Regions from separate parts of the Amycolatopsis minnesotensis genome, predicted to be linked through region 1. Evidence: predicted binding sites of a transcription regulator. Region 1 holds the regulator's gene; the other holds the start of a gene.

Evidence for each region. The regulator HspR, encoded in region 1, represses chaperone genes until heat shock. The targets are predictions, from matches to a motif close to ANNTTGAGTNNNNNNNACTCAANNT.
Region 2: the regulator HspR is predicted to act here: its motif matches at 4,376-4,400, upstream of lon (endopeptidase La).

Annotation. Positions count from the first base shown of each region.
Region 1 covers NZ_BAAANN010000032.1:32,409-42,322, forward strand. The annotation lists gene ABD256_RS32400 (YbhB/YbcL family Raf kinase inhibitor-like protein) at 1-227, opposite strand, end outside; gene ABD256_RS32405 (DUF4097 family beta strand repeat-containing protein) at 403-1,176, shown strand; gene ABD256_RS32410 (DUF4097 family beta strand repeat-containing protein) at 1,222-1,905, shown strand; gene ABD256_RS32415 (alpha/beta fold hydrolase) at 1,914-3,353, shown strand; gene dnaK (molecular chaperone DnaK) at 3,541-5,430, shown strand; gene grpE (nucleotide exchange factor GrpE) at 5,427-6,140, shown strand; gene dnaJ (molecular chaperone DnaJ) at 6,165-7,337, shown strand; gene ABD256_RS32435 (heat shock protein transcriptional repressor HspR) at 7,343-7,792, shown strand; gene ABD256_RS32440 (hypothetical protein) at 8,129-8,251, shown strand; gene ABD256_RS32445 (dienelactone hydrolase family protein) at 8,255-8,953, opposite strand; gene ABD256_RS32450 (globin domain-containing protein) at 9,000-9,914, opposite strand, start outside.
Region 2 covers NZ_BAAANN010000004.1:119,213-129,126, forward strand. The annotation lists gene ABD256_RS06170 (sensor histidine kinase) at 1-892, opposite strand, end outside; gene ABD256_RS06175 (DedA family protein) at 1,026-1,670, shown strand; gene lon (endopeptidase La) at 1,949-4,360, opposite strand; gene ABD256_RS06185 (SAM-dependent methyltransferase) at 4,464-5,312, opposite strand; gene ABD256_RS06190 (GNAT family N-acetyltransferase) at 5,434-6,372, opposite strand; gene ABD256_RS06195 (putative bifunctional diguanylate cyclase/phosphodiesterase) at 6,648-9,290, shown strand; tRNA gene ABD256_RS06200 (tRNA-Thr) at 9,357-9,429, shown strand; tRNA gene ABD256_RS06205 (tRNA-Met) at 9,581-9,653, shown strand; gene rpmG (50S ribosomal protein L33) at 9,780-9,914, shown strand, end outside.

The sequences.
Region 1 (9,914 bases):
CCGCTCGCGGTGGGGGCGTCCGGGTCGTAGCAGGTGACGACGAAGCTCTTCGTCCCCTCCGGGGCGCCTTCCCACGAAAGGTGCGGCGAGCGGTCTTCGCCACCGGCGCCGAAGATGCCGCTGAGGTGCGGGGTGGCGAGCGGTTCGCCGTTCGCGACGTCGTTGCTGCGCAGGGTGAAGCCCGGCGCGGGGGGAAGGAAGTCGTACGGGTTGGGGGGCTGCGGCATCGATCCTCCATGTTCTCGGGAAAGCTGCGCCGCCGACTCTAGTGCGGTCGTGCCGCGTTCGCCGGGGTGGAGGTAGGGGCAGCCTCAGGGGCGATCCGGGGGATCGCCCCGATGTCCCCGGTGCCCTCGACCCCTTAGCGTCATCGACGTCGAAAAGCTGCGACTGGAGGACTCAATGGTACGGCCGGCACTGGCACTCGGGGGGCTCGCGCTGATCGGGCTCGGTGTGGTCATGGCCACCGGCTGGTGGTGGCCGTCCTCGGCGCACGCCGACGCCGAGGTCGCGGAGGCGGTGAAGACGGTGCGCATCGACAACGGCTCCGGCTCGGTCAAGATCAGGACCGGTGCCGACGCGAAGTCGTCCGTGCGGCAGGAGTTCAACTACCACTGGGGCGACAAGCCGGGCAACTCCTTCCGCGTCGAGGGCGACACGCTGGTGCTCGCCGACTGCGGCAGCGACTGCTCCGTCGACTACGACGTCGTGGTGCCGAAGGGGACCGTGGTGACCGGGAAGAACGGCTCGGGGGACGTGAAGATCCAGGGGGCCGCGAGCGCGGACGTCACCTCGGGCTCCGGCCAGGTCACCGTGCTGGGCGTCGAGGGCCCGGCGACGGTCAGCACCAGCTCCGGCGACATCGAAGTGCACGACATCGGCGGCGAGGTGCGAGCGCGCGCCCAGTCCGGGCACGTCCGCGGCGACGGGCTGCGCGCGAAGATCGACGCCGAGGCGCAGTCCGGTGACGTGGACCTGAAGGTCACCAGCCCGCAGGACATCCGCGCGCACACCGGCAGCGGCCACGTCAGGCTCACCGTCCCGCAGGACACCTACCGCGTCGAAGGCGATTCCGGCAGCGGCGAACGGGACATCTCCGTCGGCCAGAGCGCGTCCGGGACGCACCTGCTCGACATCGACACCGGCAGTGGCGACGTCACCGTGCAAGCCGCCTGAGCCGCTTGAACCGTCCACACCAGACAATCGGGGGAAGAAACCGCCATGGGAAAGACAGAACTGCGGGTGCTGGGCGCCGTCGTGCTCGGTGCCGCGGTGGCGCTGGCGATCACCGCCTGCACCGGGCTGGGGCCAGCCGAGGCCGCGAGTGACGGAAAGCCGATCACCGCACCGGTTTCCGTGGTGAAGTTCGACGTGCCGACCGGCGGAGTGCACGTGCGCGTCGAGGACGGCGCGCCGGTTTCGATCCGGCGCGAGCTGAAGTTCTCCGGCACCAAGCCCGTCGGCGACTCCCACCACGTGGAGGGCGGCGCGCTGGTGCTGAACGGCTGCGGCGACGGCTGCGCGGTCAACTACGACGTGGTGGTGCCCGCCGCGCTGCCGGTGTCCGGCCACGTCGGCACCGGGTCCGTGGTGCTCGACCGCGCGGCCTCGGCCGACGTGCGCACCACCACCGGCGGGATCGACGTGCACGGAGTCAGCGGCACCGTGCGCGCCGAGGCGCGGACCGGGGACGTGCGCACCGCGCAGACGAAGCCGGGCGCGGTGTACGCGGCCGCGCAGACCGGCTCGGTCACCGTGACCGTGCCGCCGTCCACCTACCGCGTGACCGCCGAGGCGCGGACCGGCCGCGTCGACCTCCGGATCCCGAACACGCCGTCGGCGGCCGACACCGTCGAAGCGCACGCCGGGACCGGCTCGGTCACCGTGACTCCCGCGGCGAACTGAGGACCGTGTTGAAGCTCGAAGCCCTCGCCGCGGCGGCCCTGCTCGTGCCGCTGGCCGCCGGGACCGCCGTCGCGGCCGGACCCGCGCCGCTGACCTGGACCCCGTGCGCTGCCCCTGGCACCGACCCGACGGTCGAATGCGCGTCGGTCGAGGTGCCGATCGACCGCGCGAACCCGGCGCTCGGCACCGCGAAGATCGCGCTGAACCGGTTGCCAGCCAAGGACAAGGCGCATCGCGCCGGCTCCCTGCTGACCAATCCCGGCGGGCCGGGCGGCTCCGGCACCGCGAGCATCGCCTATCAGGACATCGGCTTCGGCACGCCGGAGTTCGCCGAAATCCGCCGGCGCTACGACGTGATCGGGTTCGACCCGCGCGGGATCTGGAAGTCCACGCCGAGGATCCGGTGCGGAACGCCGTACGACCCCGCGGTGAACCGGTTCCCCGTCGACCGCGCCGGGTTCGACCGGCTCGCCGCGTTCACCAAGGCCGCTGGCGAAGAATGCCTCGCCAAGACCGGCCCCCTGCTCGCGAACGCGGACACCGCGAACGTCGTCGAGGACGTCGACGCGATCAGGGCGGCGCTCGGCGAGGACACGGTTTCCTGGTTCGGCCTGTCCTACGGCACGGAAATCGGCGCCATGTACGCCGCGAAGTATCCGCAGCGCGTGCGGGCGATGGTGCTCGACGGCGCGATGGACCACGCCCGTTCGTCGCGGCGCGCGATCGTCGACGAGGCCGCGGCCGTCGAGGACGCCTGGCACCAGTTCGCGACCTGGTGCGACAGTTCGCCGGAGTGCGCACTTCGCGGGCAAAACGTCCTCGCCTACTACGACGGGCTCATGGCGGACGGCGAGCGGGGCAAGGTGCCGTCGAAGCACCTCGGCCGTCCCGCGACCGCCGACGAACTGGCTTCGGGCGCTTACAACGGCCTCGTCGTCTCCAGCGCGTGGCCGGTGCTGTCGAAGGCGCTCGCCGACGCGCGGGCCGACGCCAGCAGGCTGACCACGGCTTCGCAGTTCACCAGGGAGGACTACCCGGCGTACATCGGCGTCGGGTGCCACGACATCCCGTCGCCGTTCGCCGGTCCGCGCGACCTGAAGGCGGCCGCGGACCAGGTGAAACGCGTCGCGCCGCATTCGTGGCGGTACTCGGAGTTCTGGACGATCACCACCGCGTGCACCGGCTGGCCGGTCCCGCCGAAGAACCCGCCGCATCCCGAGCACATCTCCGGGACCGCGCCGATCCTCGTCGTCGGCGGGCAGCACGACCCGGCGACCCCGCTGGTCTGGGCGAAGGGCCTGACGTCCCGCATCGACAACGGCACCCTGCTCACCTACGCCTCGCCGGGGCACTCGGGCACCTACAACTCCAGTTGCGCGCGTGCCGCCATCGCGAAGTACCTGGTGAGCGGCGTCACACCGGCGAAGGGCGCGATCTGCCCGCCGTGAGGGAACAACTCGCGCAGGTGGCTCGTTGGACTGGCAGAAAGGTTGAGCGACCCCGGCTCAAGTCCAGCTTGACGGCGGCGGCTCTCTCTCGATAGAACTTGAGCAGGCCCCGCTCAACGCGGGCGCACCTGTGCAGGTCGGAAACGTAGTACACCGCGGTTCAACCGCACTGATCAGGAGGAACATCATGGCGCGAGCGGTCGGCATCGACCTCGGCACGACCAACTCGGTCGTCGCCGTCCTGGAGGGCGGCGAGCCGGCGGTCATCGCCAACTCCGAAGGATCCCGCACCACCCCGTCCATCGTCGCGTTCGCCAAGAACGGCGAGGTGCTGACCGGGCAGCCCGCGAAGAACCAGGCGGTCACCAACGTCGACCGCACGATCCGGTCCGTCAAGCGCCACATCGGCACCGACTGGAAGACCGAGATCGACGACAAGTCCTACACGTCGCAGGAGATCAGCGCGCGGGTGCTGATGAAGCTCAAGCGCGACGCCGAGTCCTACCTCGGCGAGGAGATCACCGACGCGGTGATCACCGTCCCCGCCTACTTCGAGGACGCGCAGCGCCAGGCCACCAAGGAGGCCGGGCAGATCGCGGGCCTGAACGTGCTCCGCATCGTCAACGAGCCGACCGCGGCCGCGCTGGCCTACGGCCTGGACAAAGGCGAGAAGGAACAGACCATCCTGGTCTTCGACCTCGGTGGCGGCACGTTCGACGTCTCGCTGCTGGAGATCGGCGAGGGCGTCGTCGAGGTCCGCGCGACCTCCGGTGACAACCACCTCGGCGGTGACGACTGGGACGAGCGCATCGTCACCTGGCTGGTCGACAAGTTCAAGGCCTCCAACGGCATCGACCTGACCAAGGACAAGATGGCGCTGCAGCGCATCCGCGAGGCCGCGGAGAAGGCGAAGATCGAGCTGTCCAGCTCGAACAGCGCCAGCATCAACCTGCCGTACATCACCGTGGACGGCGACAAGAACCCGCTGTTCCTCGACGAGACGCTCTCGCGCGCCGAGTTCCAGAAGATCACCTCGGACCTGCTGGACCGCACCAAGTCGCCGTTCAACAACGTCATCCGCGACGCGGGTATCGCGGTCGGCGACATCGACCACGTGGTCCTCGTCGGCGGTTCGACCCGCATGCCCGCCGTCGCCGAGCTGGTCAAGGAGCTGACCGGCGGCCGCGAGCCGAACAAGGGCGTGAACCCGGACGAGGTCGTCGCGGTCGGCGCGGCACTGCAGGCCGGTGTGCTCAAGGGCGAGGTCAAGGACGTCCTGCTGCTCGACGTGACCCCGCTGTCGCTGGGCATCGAGACCAAGGGCGGCGTGTTCACCAAGCTCATCGAGCGGAACACCACGATCCCGACGAAGCGCTCGGAGATCTTCTCCACCGCGGACGACAACCAGCCGTCGGTGCAGATCCAGGTGTTCCAGGGTGAGCGCGAGATCGCCGCGCACAACAAGAAGCTCGGCATGTTCGAGCTGACCGGTCTCCCGCCCGCGCCGCGCGGCGTGCCGCAGATCGAGGTCACCTTCGACATCGACGCCAACGGCATCGTGCACGTCCTCGCGAAGGACCTCGGCACGAACAAGGAGCAGTCGATGACGATCACCGGCGGCTCCGCGCTGCCGAAGGACGACATCGAGCGGATGGTCAAGGACGCCGAGGCGCACGCCGAGGAGGACAAGACCCGCCGCGAGGAGGCGGAGACCCGCAACCAGGCGGAGACGCTGGTCTACCAGACCGAGAAGTTCGTCAAGGACAACGAGGACAAGCTCCCCGACGAGCTCAAGGGCAAGGTCAAGACCGCGATCGACGAGGCCAACGAGTCGCTCAAGGGCACCGACTCGGCGAAGATCCGCGAGTCCATCGAGAAGCTGAACACGGCTTCCCAGGAGCTCGGCACGGCGCTCTACGCCAACGCGAACGCCGCGCAGGAAGGCGCCGGTGACACCGCGTCCGCCGGTGCGGGTGCCGCCGGTGACACCGGTTCCGCCAAGGCCGACGACGTCGTGGACGCCGAGATCGTCGACGACGAGAAGGCCGACGACAAGTCCGGGGATGCGAAGAAGTGACTGGCAAGCACGACGAAAGCGCACAGCAGGCTCCGGAGGAGCCCGTGGTGGTCCGCGATCGCCGGAAGATCGACCTGGAGACGGGGCAGCTGCGCGAGCAGTCCGCCCCGGAACCGGTCGAGCCGGAAGGTGCCGCGGCCGAATCGGGTCCGTCGCTCGGAGAGTCCATTGTGGATGAAGCGGTGCCCGCGCAGACCGATCTCGAAAAGGAGCTGGCGGAGCGCACCGCCGATCTGCAGCGAGTGCAGGCGGAGTACGCGAACTACCGGCGCCGCGTCGAGCGGGACAAGGAAGCCGTCGCGGTCGCCGGCAAGGCGTCCGTGGTCGGCGACCTGCTCCCGCTGCTCGACGATCTCGAGCGGGCCGAGCAGCACGGCGACTACACCGGCGCGCTGAAGGCCGTCGGCGACAAGCTCGTCGCCGGTCTGCAGCGCGCGGGGCTCGCGTCGTTCGGTGCCGAGGGCGAGCCCTTCGACCCGAGCGTGCACGAGGCCGTCCAGCACAACACGTCGCCGGAGGTGGCAGGGCCGACCGTCACCGTGGTGATGCGGCGCGGCTACCAGCTCGGTGACCGGGTGCTGCGGGCCGCGCTGGTCGGGGTCACCGACCACGAGCCCGGCGCGGCGCCGGTCGACCCGCCGTCCGAGGGCGAACTGCCACTGGACGGGGTCGCCGAGGCGGCGAAGACCGAAGAGAACTCCGAACACTAGATACGACCAGGGAGGAGGCGCCCGATGAGCGCTCGGGAGTGGATCGGCAAGGACTTCTACCGTGAGCTGGGCGTCTCCTCCGACGCCACGGCGGACGAGATCAAGAAGTCGTACCGCAAGCTGGCCAAGGAGAACCACCCGGACGCGAACGCCGGGAACCCGCAGGCCGAGCAGAAGTTCAAGGCCGTGTCCGAGGCGTACGGCGTGCTGTCCGATCCGGGCAAGCGCAAGGAGTACGACGAGGCGCGCCAGATGTTCGGCGGCGGCGGGCCCGGCGGGTTCAACTTCCCCGGCGGCCAGGGTGGCGGCGGTTTCGACGTCGGCGACATCTTCGGCCAGGCAGGCGCGCAGGGCGGCGGTTTCGGCGGGCTCGGCGACATGCTGGGCAACCTGTTCGGCGGCCGTCGAGGCGCCGCGGGTGCCACGGCGAACCGCCCGCAGCGGGGCGCGGACGTGGAAACCGATGTCCGGATCGACTTCGTCGAGGCAGTGAAGGGCGCGACGCTGCCGTTGCGGCTGTCGAGCCCCGCCACGTGCGCTACCTGTGGCGGCAACGGTGCCAAACCGGGCACGAGCCCTCGGCTGTGCCCGACGTGCAGCGGCAGCGGGCTGGTCAGCCGGAGCCAGGGCGCGTTCGCGTTCTCCGAGCCGTGCCAGGACTGCCGAGGCCGCGGCAAGATCATCGACGACCCGTGCCCCGAATGCGCGGGCGAGGGCGTCAGCACCCGCACCAGGACGCTCACCGTGCGGATCCCGCCCGGTGTCGACGACAACCAGCGCATCCGGCTGGCCGGCCAGGGCGAACCGGGCCGCGGCGGCGCGCAGGCGGGCGACCTGTTCGTCCGCGTGCACGTGGCGCCGCACCCGCTGTTCGGGCGCAAGGAGCTCGACCTGACCATCACGGTCGGCGTGAGCTTCGCCGAGCTCACCCTCGGCGGCACGATCACGGTGCCCACGCTCGACTCGAAGGTTTCGGTGAAGGTTCCGCCCGGTACCGCCAGCGGCCGCGTGCTGCGGGTGCGGGGCAAGGGCATCACGAAGCGGGACGGCAAGCAGGGCGACCTGCTCGTCACCCTGCAGGTCGCCGTTCCGTCCACTGTGGACGAGAAGGCGAAGGCGGCGCTGGAGAGCTACGCGGAGGCCGTCAAGGATCAGGACCCACGTCCGGAGATCACTGAGCTGCTGCAAGGGCGGTGAGCACGATGGCGGTGTTCGGCATGCTCCCGGGCGGGGGGCTTCCAGGCGGTGCCGACGAGGACACCCCGGTCTTCGTCATCTCGGTGGCCGCGCAGCTCTCCGGGATGCACGCGCAGACGCTCCGCTCCTACGACCGGCAAGGGCTCGTCTCGCCCGGCCGGACCTCGGGCGGCGGGCGGCGCTACTCCATGCGGGACATCGCCGTCCTGCGCGAGGTGCAGCGGCTCTCCCAGGAGGAGGGCGTCAACCTCTCCGGTATCAAGCGCATCATCGAACTGGAGAACCAGGTCGACGCGCTGCGGATGCGGGTGCAGGAACTGACCGAAGAGCTGGCCTCGGCCTACGCCGCGGCCGAACAGGCGGCGGCGTCGATCCACGCGTCGTACCGCAAGGACCTGGTGCCGATGCGGCAGCAGACCTCACTCGTGGTCTGGAAACCGCGCCGCACCCGCTGACCCTTCCGGCCAGGCCCGCCGACGTCCGCACCCGGACCCGGCGGGCCCTTTTCGTGCGCGCGCCGAACCCGCTCGGTCCCGCCGAACCTGCCTGGCTGATCGAACGCACCTGGTCGCACCGGGCAAAACCTGCTCGCGCCAACCACAACTGGTTAAGAAGAATCCCCCACCCGTCCCGGGGGCGGCCCCAAGCCCAGCATACCGCCACCCCGTCCCGGAAAGGGGCGACTGACCGAGTTGTCCACAGGTGCCCCGGCTGTGGACAACTTAGTTGACAGCGCGCGGTTTTCCTGGACCGGATTCCCCGGAACAGAGCCCGGCGATTGTGCGGATTCCGTGGGACGCGTGGAGCCGGTCGGCATCCTGGCGCGGCCGGACGCGCTCCGCGCCACCGAGGTAGACGGCGTCGTGTGCTTCACCGGAATGCCGTCGAACGAGTGGCTTGTGGTCCGGACCTGAAGCTCAGCGCAGGTGTTCGGCGAAGAACGCGAGCACCCGCCGCCAAGCGTCCTCATTGGACTCGTGGTGGTACCCGAAACCGGTGGTGACGCGCAACAGGCGGTTCAGCGGGAGCTGGTTCGCGAAGCTGTGGCCCGCGTCCGGGTATTCCTTGACGTCGTGCGGAATCCCGCGCTCGGCGAGTGCCGACTCCAGTTTCGCCGCGGCACCCTTCAGGGTCACGTCCTTGCGGCCGAAGCTCGCCACCACCGGGCAGGCTTCGTCCAAAACGGACAGGTTCTTCGGGAGCTGGCCGTAGTACGGCGCGGACGCGTCGAACTCGCCGCTGGCGGCGACGAGCGCGAAACCGCCGCCAAGGCAGAACCCGACCACGCCGACCTTCCCGGTGCAGTCGTCCCGCTCGGCGAGTGCGCGGCGCGCCGCGTCGATGTCGTCGAAGGCGCGGCCCTTGGCGGCGAACAGGTCGCGGAAGACGCCCTTCAGGCAGCGCAACGCGCCGCCCCGCGAGTACATGTCGGGCGCGAGCACGAGATAGCCCGCGGTGGCGAACCGTTCGGCGATGGTCTTCGCGTCCTGGGTGAGCCCGGCCGCGTCGTGGATGAGCACCACCGCCGGATACGGGCCGGGGCCGGACACCTCCGGCAGTGGCTCGGCGAGGTACCCCTTGATGGATCCGTCGGCAACCGTGATCGCAGTCTCCATCCCGCGAGGCTACCCGCGAGTAATGAGAGTCTCCAGTGGCGAGCGGTCAGTCGATGGTGAACGGGTCGTAGCGGATTTGATCCAGCGCCGTTCCCGCGACGAGCATCCTGGACACGGTCGCCCTGATCATCGCGGGCGACCCGGACACCAGCACGTTGTGGTCGGGCCACGCGCCGTGCCGCGTGATCGCTTCGGCCAGCGTGCCGTGTTCGCAGCCGGTGAGGCCGGGGCCGTGCTCCACCACCGGGGTCACGGTGAGCCACGGGTTCGTCGACGCGAGCATGCGCAGGTTTTCCAGGTTGTAGAGGTCTTCGCGGGTGCGGTCGCCGTAGAACACCCGGACCCTCGGGTTCTCGCCCCACTGGGCCAGTTCGTCGAGCAGGGACTGGACGGTCGCGACCCCGGTGCCGCCCGCGACCATCAGGACGTCGCGGTCGCTTTCCCGGTCGACGCTCATCCGGCCGAGCGGCGGCCCGAACCGCCACACGTCGCCTTCCTGGGTGTGGCTGACGATCGCGCGCGAGACCCAGCCGCCCTCGACCGCGCGCACGTGGAACTCCATCGAGCCGTCTTCGCGCGGGGCGTTCGCGGGTGAGAGGTACCGCCACAACCGGGGCCGCTGCGGCACTTCGACGCTCATGTACTGGCCGGGGAGGAAGGGAAGCTGCCGCTCCGGCTGGAGCCGGACGAGCGCGAGGTCCCAGCTGAGCCTGCGGTGCTCGGCGACGGTGGCCGTCCAGGACGCCGGGTTCGTGTCGGCGGCGGCCGCCTCCTGCATGGACCTGGCGATGATCGTGAACGCCTCGGCCCAGGCGCGCTCCACTTCGGGCGTCCATTCCGGACCGAGGTGCTTCTTCAGCGAAGCGAGCAGCGCGGTGCCGACCGCCTCGTAGTGCTTGGGGATGACGCCGAACTTGCGGTGGTCCCTGCCGAGCTGGCGCAGGAACGGCACCAGGTCGTC
Region 2 (9,914 bases), on a different contig from region 1:
AGACGACGAAGTACGCGATGGTCTCGGTGGCCGGGCCGGGGCGGTCCTTCAGCCGGTAGCCGAGTTCGACCGGCACGCTCGACCGTTCCGCCACCACTTCGAGCGCCGCGTGCAGCCCGCCCGCGTCCAACGCCACGGGGTACACGCGCCAGCTCACTTCGCGCAGGTCGCGAAGGGCCTCCTGGGACTGTTCGTGCGCCTGCCGCAGGAGTTCGCCCGGCTCGTCCGTCCGGCGCGCGCGGCCCAGCAGCATGCCGAGCGCGACCAGCCGCTGCTGCACGCCGTCGTGCAGCGCGCGTTCGATGCGGCGGCGCTCCTCGTTGACGGCTTCGATCACCTCGGCGCGCGTGGTCGCCAGCTCGGAAACCCTGCGCCGCAACAACTCCTCACGGCTCGGGCCCAGCATCCTCCCGGCGAGCCCGCGTTCGAGCGCCGCCACCCCGAGCAGGCCCTGGACGGCGATGAACCCCAGCAGGACGCCGAGCAGGACGAAGACGATCGGGTCGTACCAGTCGAGCCCGTCGCTGCGGTTCGAGTCGCCGATCGTGCCGCCGACGGCGAGCTGCCAGACCGCGGTTCCCCCGACGAAGAGGCCGTAGGCGATGAGCAGGAAGATCCCGGCGCCGAGCCCGCCCGCGATCGAGCGGACGCCGAGATAGCCCAGCGCCCTGGTGTCCGAGTAATCGCTCGCGCTTTCGGTCCTGAGGTAGGTGGCCAGCCTGCGCCGCTCGAACTCGGTCAGCGCCCGCGCGCCGCGGCCGACCGCGTTCCGTGCGCCGGGGATCGCCAGCAGCGCGCCGCCGAGCACCGCGTAGGGCAGCTCGGCGAACGCGCTCGCGGCGCCGAGCGCCAGCCCGGCGGCGGCGCGGGCGACCACCGTGAGGACAGCCATAGCCGCAGGTTATCCGCCCGCCGACCAGCGCGTACTGCGGCTTTCCGCAGTGTTTCCGGGTGCCGTTCCCCAGTGTCACGGCACGCGCCGGTTTCTAGCGTCGTTGGCAGTTCAGCGACCACGAAAGGCCGTCATGCATTCCGTTCTCACGCAAACCGCCGCCGAACCCATGGGCGGTCTCGCCGGGTGGGCCGTCGATCTGATGGACTCGCTCGGCGGGCTCGGCGCCGCCGTCATCGTCGGCCTCGACAACCTGTTCCCGCCCATCCCGAGCGAGCTGGTGCTGCCGCTCGCCGGGTTCTCCGCCAGCAAGGGCACCTTCAGCCTTCTCGGCGCGCTCACCTGGACCACCGTGGGATCGGTGGCGGGCGCGATCGTCATGTACTACCTCGGCCTGCTGCTCGGCCGCGACCGCACCCGCGCGCTGATGGCGAAGATCCCGCTGGTGAAGGCGTCCGACTTCGACAAGACCGAAGCCTGGTTCGCCCGGCACGGCACCAAGGCGGTGTTCTTCGGCCGGATGGTGCCGATCTTCCGCAGCCTCATCTCGCTGCCGGCCGGGATCGAGCGGATGCCGTTCTGGAAGTTCCTGTCCCTGACCACGCTCGGCAGCCTGCTGTGGAACGCGCTGTTCGTGGTGACCGGATACCTGCTGGGGGAGAACTGGCACCTGGTCAGCGACTACGCCGACTACTTCCAGTACGCGGTGATCGGCCTGGTCGCACTGGCCGTCGCCCTGTTCGCCGCCACCCGCCTGCGCTCCCGCTCCCGCGTCTGATCCGGGCGACGTTTAGCCCGCTAACTGCAGGCCGGGGCACTGCTCCGGCTGGGAGGCCGCCGGGTGCGTTTAGCCCGCTAAACGCATCCGTGGCCCCTTCCAGCCGGGAGGCCGCTGACGACGTTTAGCCCGCTAACTGCAGGCCGGGGCGCTGCTTCGGCTGGGAGCCCGCCGGGTGCGTTTAGCCCGCTAAACGCACCCGGTGACCGCGCCCCGGAAGGCCCACCCCCGGGAGATCGGGGGTGGGCCTTCCGGGGCGGAGAAACCCGCGAGCGGGGTCAGGCTGCCTGCGGGATCGGCGCGGCGGCCGGTTCGAGCGCCAGGTCGAGCACCTCGCGCACGTTCGCCACGGCGTGCACGTCCAGCTCCGAGAGCACCTCGGCCGGCACGTCGTCCAGATCGGGCTCGTTGCGCTGCGGGATGATCACGGTCTTCATCCCGGCCCGGTGCGCGGCGAGCAGCTTCTGCTTCACGCCGCCGATCGGCAGCACCCGCCCGGTCAGCGACACCTCGCCGGTCATCGCCACGTCCGCCTTCACGACGCGGCCCGAGAGCAGCGACGCGAGCGCGGTGGTCATGGTGATCCCCGCCGACGGGCCGTCCTTCGGCACCGCCCCGGCCGGAACGTGCACGTGGATGCCGCGGTCCTTCAGGTCGCCGACCGGCAGCTCCAGCTCGGCGCCGCGCGAGCGCAGGTACGACAGCGCGATCTGCACCGACTCCTTCATCACGTCGCCGAGCTGACCGGTCAGCGACAGCCCGGTCGAGCCGGACTCCGCGTCCGCGAGCGACGCCTCGATGTAGAGCACGTCCCCGCCGGCACCGGTCACCGCCAGCCCGGTCGCCACGCCGGGGATCGAGGTCCGCTGCGTCGACGCGGGCAGCGACGACTCCGGCAGGTGCCTCGGGCGGCCGAGGTAAGTGTCCAAATCGGACGCGTCCACCGTCACCGGCAGCGCCAGTTCGTCGAGCGCGACCTTCGTGGTGATCTTCCGCAGCACCTTCGCGATGGTCCGGTTCGCGTTGCGCACCCCGGCCTCGCGGGTGTACTCGGCCGCGACCCGGCTCAGCGCCGCGTCGGTCAGCGTGACGTCACCGTCGGCGAGCCCGGCCCGCTCCAGCTCGCGCGGGAGCAGGTGGTCGCGCCCGATGGTCACCTTCTCGTGCTCGGTGTAGCCGTCCAGGCTGACCAGTTCCATCCGGTCCAGCAGCGGCCCGGGGATGGTTTCCAGCGCGTTCGCGGTCGCCAGGAACACCACGTCCGACAGGTCCAGCTCGACCTCGAGGTAGTGGTCGCGGAAGGTGTGGTTCTGCTCGGGGTCGAGCACCTCCAGCAGCGCGGCGGTCGGGTCGCCCCGGTAGTCCGCGCCGACCTTGTCCACCTCGTCGAGCAGCACGACCGGGTTCAGCGAACCGGCCTCCTTGATCGCCCGCACGATCCGGCCCGGCATCGCGCCGACGTAGGTGCGCCGGTGCCCGCGGATCTCGGCCTCGTCCCGGATCCCGCCGAGCGCGACCCGCACGAACTTCCGGTCCATCGCCTTCGCCACGGACTCGCCGAGCGAGGTCTTGCCGACCCCCGGCGGGCCCACGAGCGCCAGCACCGCCCCGGAACGACGACCGCCCACAGCACCCTTGCCGGCCTGCGCACGCCGCGCGCGCACGGCCAGGTACTCGATGATCCGTTCCTTCACGTCGTCGAGACCGGCGTGGTCCGCGTCGAGCACTTCGCGCGCGGCCGCGATGTCGTGCACGTCCTCGGTCGTGCTCTGCCACGGCATTTCGAGCACGGTGTCCAGCCAGGTGCGGATCCAGCCGCCCTCCGGCGACTGCTCCGAGGTCCGCTCCAGTTTGTCCACTTCGGACAGAGCGGCCTTGCGGACGTGCGCAGGCAGCTCGGCCGACTCCACGCGCGAGCGGTAGTCGTCGTCCTCGCCGGACCCGTCCAGCTCGCCGAGCTCCTTCTTGATCGCCTCGAGCTGGCGGCGCAGCAGGAACTCCTTCTGCTGCTTCTCCATGCCCTCCGCGACGTCCTTGCGGATCGTGTCGTTCACTTCGAGCTCCGCGAGGTGCTCGCGCGTCGATTCGAGCGCCTTTTCCAAGCGGGACGGCACATCCACGGTCCGGAGCAGCTCCAGCTTCTCCTGGACGCCGAGGTACGGCGCGTTCCCGGCCAGGTCCGCGATCGCCGACGGGTCTTCGAGGCCGTTGACGGCGTCGATCATCTGCCAGCCGCCGCGCTGTTCGAGCACGGAGACGACCAGCGACTTGTACTCGGCGGCGAGCGCCTTGGTGCGTTCGCCGTCGTTCCCGGTTTCGGGGGCCTCTTCGGCGTGCACCCAGCGCGCCGCGCCGGGGCCGTCCGCGATGTGGCCGACGCGGGCACGGCCGGTGCCGCGCAGCAGCGCCGCGGCCTTGCCACCCGGCACGCGCCCGACGCGTTCGACGGTGGCGATCGTGCCCATTTCGGCGTACTCGCCGTCGATCCTCGGCACGATCAGGACCTCGGCGCGCTGCTGCGGCGCGGCCGACCGGATTCCGGGGAACGAGGCGCCGCTGGGCGCCTTCGCCTGCGCGGACTCCACCGCGGCGCGGGTTTCGCCTTCGGTCAGGTCGAGCGGCACGACCATGCCGGGCAGCACCACGTCGTCGTCGAGGGGGAGGACGGGCAGGAGGCGTGTCTCACTCATCTGTGCACTCCTTGAAGGTTGAGTTCACCTCGCTCAACTTCTTCGAGTGCGCGTTTGTTTCCGCTGGTTGTTCGCTCGTAGCGAGCGCCGCCGGGGAATAAGATCAGTGCTTTTCGCCGACGCCGCACCACGCGAACGGGCGGCCTTCGGCCTCCGTTTCGGTGACCCTGCGCTCCGGCCGCCAGTCCGGCAGGTGCACGAAGCCGGGGCGGACCAGCTCCCAGCCGTCGAACCAGCCCTCGATCTCCTCGCGGTCTCGGACCCAGAGCGGGTTGGTCGTCTTCTGGTACGCCTCGCCGAACCGTTCGATCTGGATCTTCCCCACGGGCTCGGCCTCGTCGGAGGCGATGTGCGACAGCCCGAGCCAGCTTCCCGGCGCCAGTTCGTCGCGGTAGGCGCGCACCAGGTCGCCTGGCCGGTCGTCGTCGCCGAGGAAGTGCAGCACCGCGATCATCAGCAGGCACACCGGCTTCGAGAAGTCGATCAGCCTGCGGATGTCGCGATCGGCCAGCACGCCCGGCACGTCCCGCAGGTCGTGCTGCGCCACGGTGGCCCAGTCCTGCGCGCGGTCCTGGTCGAGCATCGCGGTCGAGTGGACGACCGAAATGGGCTCGTAGTCGACGTAGGCGACCCGCGCGCGCTGGCCCCTCGGCAGGTGCCGTCGCACGACCTCGTGCACGTTGCCGATCGTCGGCTCGCCGGAGCCGAGGTCGACGAACTGGCGGATCCCGGCGTCCAGCGCGTGCCGGACCACCCGGTTCATGAACTGCCGGTTCTGCTTCGCGACGATCCTGATGTGCGGCCAGACGCGTTCGACCTTGCGCCCGAACTCCCGGTCGACCGCCCAGTTCTGGGTGCCGCCGAGGAACCAGTCGTACATGCGGGCCGCCGACGGCCTGTCGGTGTCGACCCTGGCCGGTGCCGCTGGCGCCGACCTCAAGACTTCGCTCATCAAAAATCCCCGACCGCTTCGGGACGCTGGCGGGCCGAGGGTACCGCTCCAGGCGCTCAGCGTGCACGCGCACCAGCGGGTGCATTCGTGGATGCACCAGGGATTTGGTTCCTATGCCCGATTAGTGCACTGCCGGACGGCGGTACCAGTACGTCCACAGCGGGCGGTAGCCCTGCGCGCACCAGAACGGCGTGGACCGGGGGTTCGCCAGCGCGTGGTGGAGCAGGACCACGTCCGTGCTGGCCTCGTCGAACAGCTGGTGCGCGTGCGCGGCCAGCGCGGTGCCGACGCCGGACGAGCGCGCGGCCTCCGCGATGTGCAGCGAGGACAGGTAGCCGACCCGCGAAGCACTGGTGTACGGCGCGACCCACCCGGTCTCGTGGGGCATCTGCACGTGCAGCATGCCCAGCGGCCTGCCGTACAGCTCGGCGATCCACAGCGCGGGGTTGTCGCGGGAGAGCAGGTCGCCGAGCTCGGCCTCCACGACCTTGCCCGCGTCGGGCCGGTGCGTGACCACGCCGAACTGCGCCTCGTAGTTCCGGAGTTCGAGCTGCAGTTCGACGGCGGTGGCGAGATCGCCCTGCTCCGCGGGCCGGATGTGCACGCCAGGCGTGGCGCGCGGGCCGGTGGCGACGAGCCGGTCGGCCGGGCGGGCGGCGAGCACGCGCACCGCGGAAAAGCCGTGCCGGAGCAGCTCGGCGCAGCCCGCCGAATCACGGCTCGGCCTGGCGACGACGGCCGCGGTGTCCCAGTCACCGGGAGCCGTTTCCGCTGAGAGGGCGGCCTCCCACCGCGTGAGCAGCCCCTCCAGCGCGGCACCGGGTTCCGGGCCGGCGAGGTGCACCGACAACGTGTGCTCGACCAGCGGTCGCGACAGTGCGTCACGGGAGTCCGCGGCCACCTCGGTGCGCGAGGCGAAGCCCGCCGCCGCGGAACCGCCCGCTTCGACGAGCAGGTCCGCGCCGTCCGGGGCGGCGAGATGCCGATCTACGTCGGGAAGAAGGGGGTCGATCGTGCGCAGCCTGCCGTTGTGGGCGGTCGCGATCGTGTCCACGTCCATCGCGTCATTGAAGACCCCCCGCGGCGATCGGCCGCACCCAGGTCGGTCACTCCGTGCGATACCGGCCGGATGTGAAAAGCGCTCTTGTTTCACCCCGTGGTCCGTGCAGGTCAGCGCTGTTGGGGCGGAGTTAACCCTGAGCTGATCTGATCGGCATCGGAGAGAGGCCTAAATACGCCCTCCGGGGTACAGTGATGCCTCGTTCGCGCTCGGCCGTGCGCTCTGCGCGAATCGATCGGGTGGCGGACTGGGGAGAGCAGCCGGAAGGGGGTTGCATGCCGGACTCAGGTGGCGAGCCTGACGTTTCCGTCCCGGTCGACATGCCGGGTAAGCGGGGTGGCACCGGGCCGGTGCGGCCTGCCGTCCGCGCCGGGCGTTCCGACGAGTTCCGCTTCCGCGTCTACACCGCCACCGTGGTGACGGTCGGCCTCCTCGCGGCGACCGCGGTCGGCCTGTGGCTGCCCTTCAAGGCCTCCGGCGACCTGTGGTGGATCGGGCTGGTGCTGGCCGTCGCGTTCCTGCTCGCCGAGCAGCTCGGCATCAACGTCGACGTCCGCAGCGGCATCTCGTGGACCATCTCGTTCACCGAGATACCCCTGGTCATCGGGTTCTTCGTGGCGCCGTTCGAGGTCGTGCTCGCGGCACATCTCGTCGCCGGGATCGGCACCCTGCTCGCCCGCCGCGTCGCGGGACGCGTGCTCTACAACGCGGGCGCCTTCCTCCTCGAAATCACCGGCGCGTTCGCGGTCGCCGGGATCGTCCAGCACGCGCTCGGCGCCACCGAAATGCCGTGGCCCGCCGCGCTCGCGGGCACCCTCACCGCGCCGCTGGTCAGCACGCTGCTCGCGCTCGCCGCGGTGCGCGTGCTGCGGCGGCGGATGCGGATCAGCACCGCGCTCCGCCTCACCGGCCGGATTCTGGTGGTCGGCTTCGTCAACGCCTCGGTCGGGCTCTCCGGGTACCTGGTGATCTCCGGTTCGCCCAGGGCGTGGCCGCTCGTGCTCGCCGTCTTCCTCGGCCTCACCGCGTTGTACTGGGCCTACTCCGATCTGCTTCGAGAGCAACGAGACATGGAGGCCCTTTCCGACGTGAGCCTGATGGTCGCCAGGTCGGGCCAGCAAGCCGCGGCGAGGCCCGCGAGCAAGGCCGAGAACTCGGGAGAAGGCGTCGACATCGGCGAATGGGCCACCATCGCCGAGCGGATCAAGGACCAGCTCTCCGCGGCACGCGTGGTGCTGCGGCTGCGGCTCGAACCGGCGGAGGAGATGCGCGCCGTCGTCGCCGGCGACCCGCTGCCGTCCGAGCAGTCGCCGGCCGAGGACCCGCTGCTGCGCCTGCCCGGCGCGCACGTCCGGCACTTCCGGCTCACCGAAGCCAATTCCGACGTCCGCGCCGCGCTGCTGGACCGCGGTGCGCAGGAAGCGCTCGTCGTCCCGTTGCGCAGCGCCAACCAACTGCTCGGCGTCGTCGAAGCGCACGACCGGCTGTCCCGCTGGCGCGGGTTCGGCAAGTACGACGTGCAGCTCCTCGGGCTGATGGCCAGCCACCTCGCGACCTCGCTCGACAACCGCAGGCTGCTGGCCACCCTTCGCCACGACGCCTACCACGATCCGCTCACCGGGCTGTTCAACCGGCTCGGCTTCCGCCAGGTCGCCCGCGACCCGCTGCGCGACCACCCCAGCTCGGTCGTGCTGCGCGTCGAACTCGACGTCTTCTCCACGGTCAGCGACGCACTCGGCTACGCGTGGGCGGACCGCATGGTGATCGCCGCGGGCAGGCGCATCCGCGACGCGCTCGGCCACGAGGTGCCCGTCGCGCGGCTCGAAGGCGCCTCCTTCGCGGCACTGCTGATCGCCTACGGGCCCGACCAGGCGCACCGCGTCGCCGAACGCCTGCGCGCGGAACTGTCCGTGCCGTACCCCGTCGACCGGCTCACCGTCGAAGCGAACGCGATGATCGGCTACGCGTCGCCGTCGGTCGAGGAGGCGGGCGAGATCGTCGACGTCGACGGGCTGCTGCAGCGCGCCGACGTCGCCGTCCGCGCGACCCGCGGCGGCGAGGAAGTGCGCGGCTACGTGCCGAGCATGGGCCAGATCTTCATGCGCCGCTTCCAGATGGTCACGCAGTTCCGGCAGTCCCTCGAAGACGGCCAGGTCAGCGTGCACTACCAGCCCAAGGTGTCGCTGCCGAACCGGCAGGTGCAGGGGGTCGAGGCGCTCGTCCGCTGGGTCCACCCCGAGTTCGGCAGGCTCAGCCCCGACGAGTTCGTGCCCGCGATCGAGGCGGCAGGCCTGATCGGCGTGCTCACCGGGTTCGTACTCGAAGAGTCCCTCAAGCGCATCCGCAAATGGCTCGACGAGGGCCTGCGCATCTCGGCCGCGGTGAACCTGTCCGTCCGCAACCTCGCCGACGAGGAGTTCCCGGCGAAGGTCGTGCGCGCGCTCGACCAGTTCGGCGTGCCGCCGGAGCTGCTCACCTTCGAGCTCACCGAGTCCGGTGTGATGTCCGACCCGCAGAAGGCGCTGCCGATCCTGCGCGAGCTGCACGCGCTCGGCGTCGTGCTCGCCGTCGACGACTTCGGCACCGGCTACTCGTCGCTGGCCTACCTCCGCCAGCTCCCGGTCGACGAGGTCAAGATCGACAAGAGCTTCGTCCTCGGCATGGGCACCGATCTCGGCGACCTCGCCGTCGTCCGGTCCATCGTCGAGCTGGGGCACTCGCTCGGGCTCACCGTCGTCGCCGAGGGCGTCGAGGAGGACGTCGCGCGCGATCAGCTCGAGGCGATGGGCTGCGACGTCGCACAGGGCTACCTCATTTCGCGCCCGCTGCCCGAGGACCGGCTCGAAGCCTGGCTGCAGGCACGAACCGCCAGGTCGCCGGGCCGTCAGGCGCACAACGTGCTGACCCTGCTGACTTAAGGGGACCCCCTCGCAGCGCCTCGCCCCGCGTCTTGTAATCTCTTCGAGGCTTGAACGTTGAGCCAGGCCCCTTTAGCTCAGTCGGCAGAGCGTCTCCATGGTAAGGAGAAGGTCTACGGTTCGATTCCGTAAAGGGGCTCGCGAGTGGGCGGGTTCTGTTTGCGGTAAAGCGCAAACGGAACTCGCTTCGCGGTGTCCTCTGGGGGCCTGGCCCCCAGACCCCCGCCAGGGGGCAAGCCCCCTGGATCCCCGTAGGCAGGCAAGATGGGGTTGGGGTGGGCATGTTGTAGGGCGGTGTAGCTCAGTTGGTAGAGCAAGCGGCTCATAATCGCTGTGTCGTCGGTTCAAGTCCGATCACCGCTACGCAGAACAGGCGGAGCGCGATTCATCAGGTGCGATGAGCCGCGCGCCGACTCGCCAGTAGACTGGGGCGAGCCCCAGGCCCCCGCACACGCGGGGTACCGAATTTTTAGCTAGAGGAGCTTTGCCGTGGCTGCGACCGACGTGCGACCGAAGATCACGCTGGCGTGCGAAGAGTGCAAGCACCGCAACTACATCACCAAGAAGAACCGGCGCAACAACCCGGACCGTCTTGAGATGAAGAAGTTCTGCCCGAACTGCGGT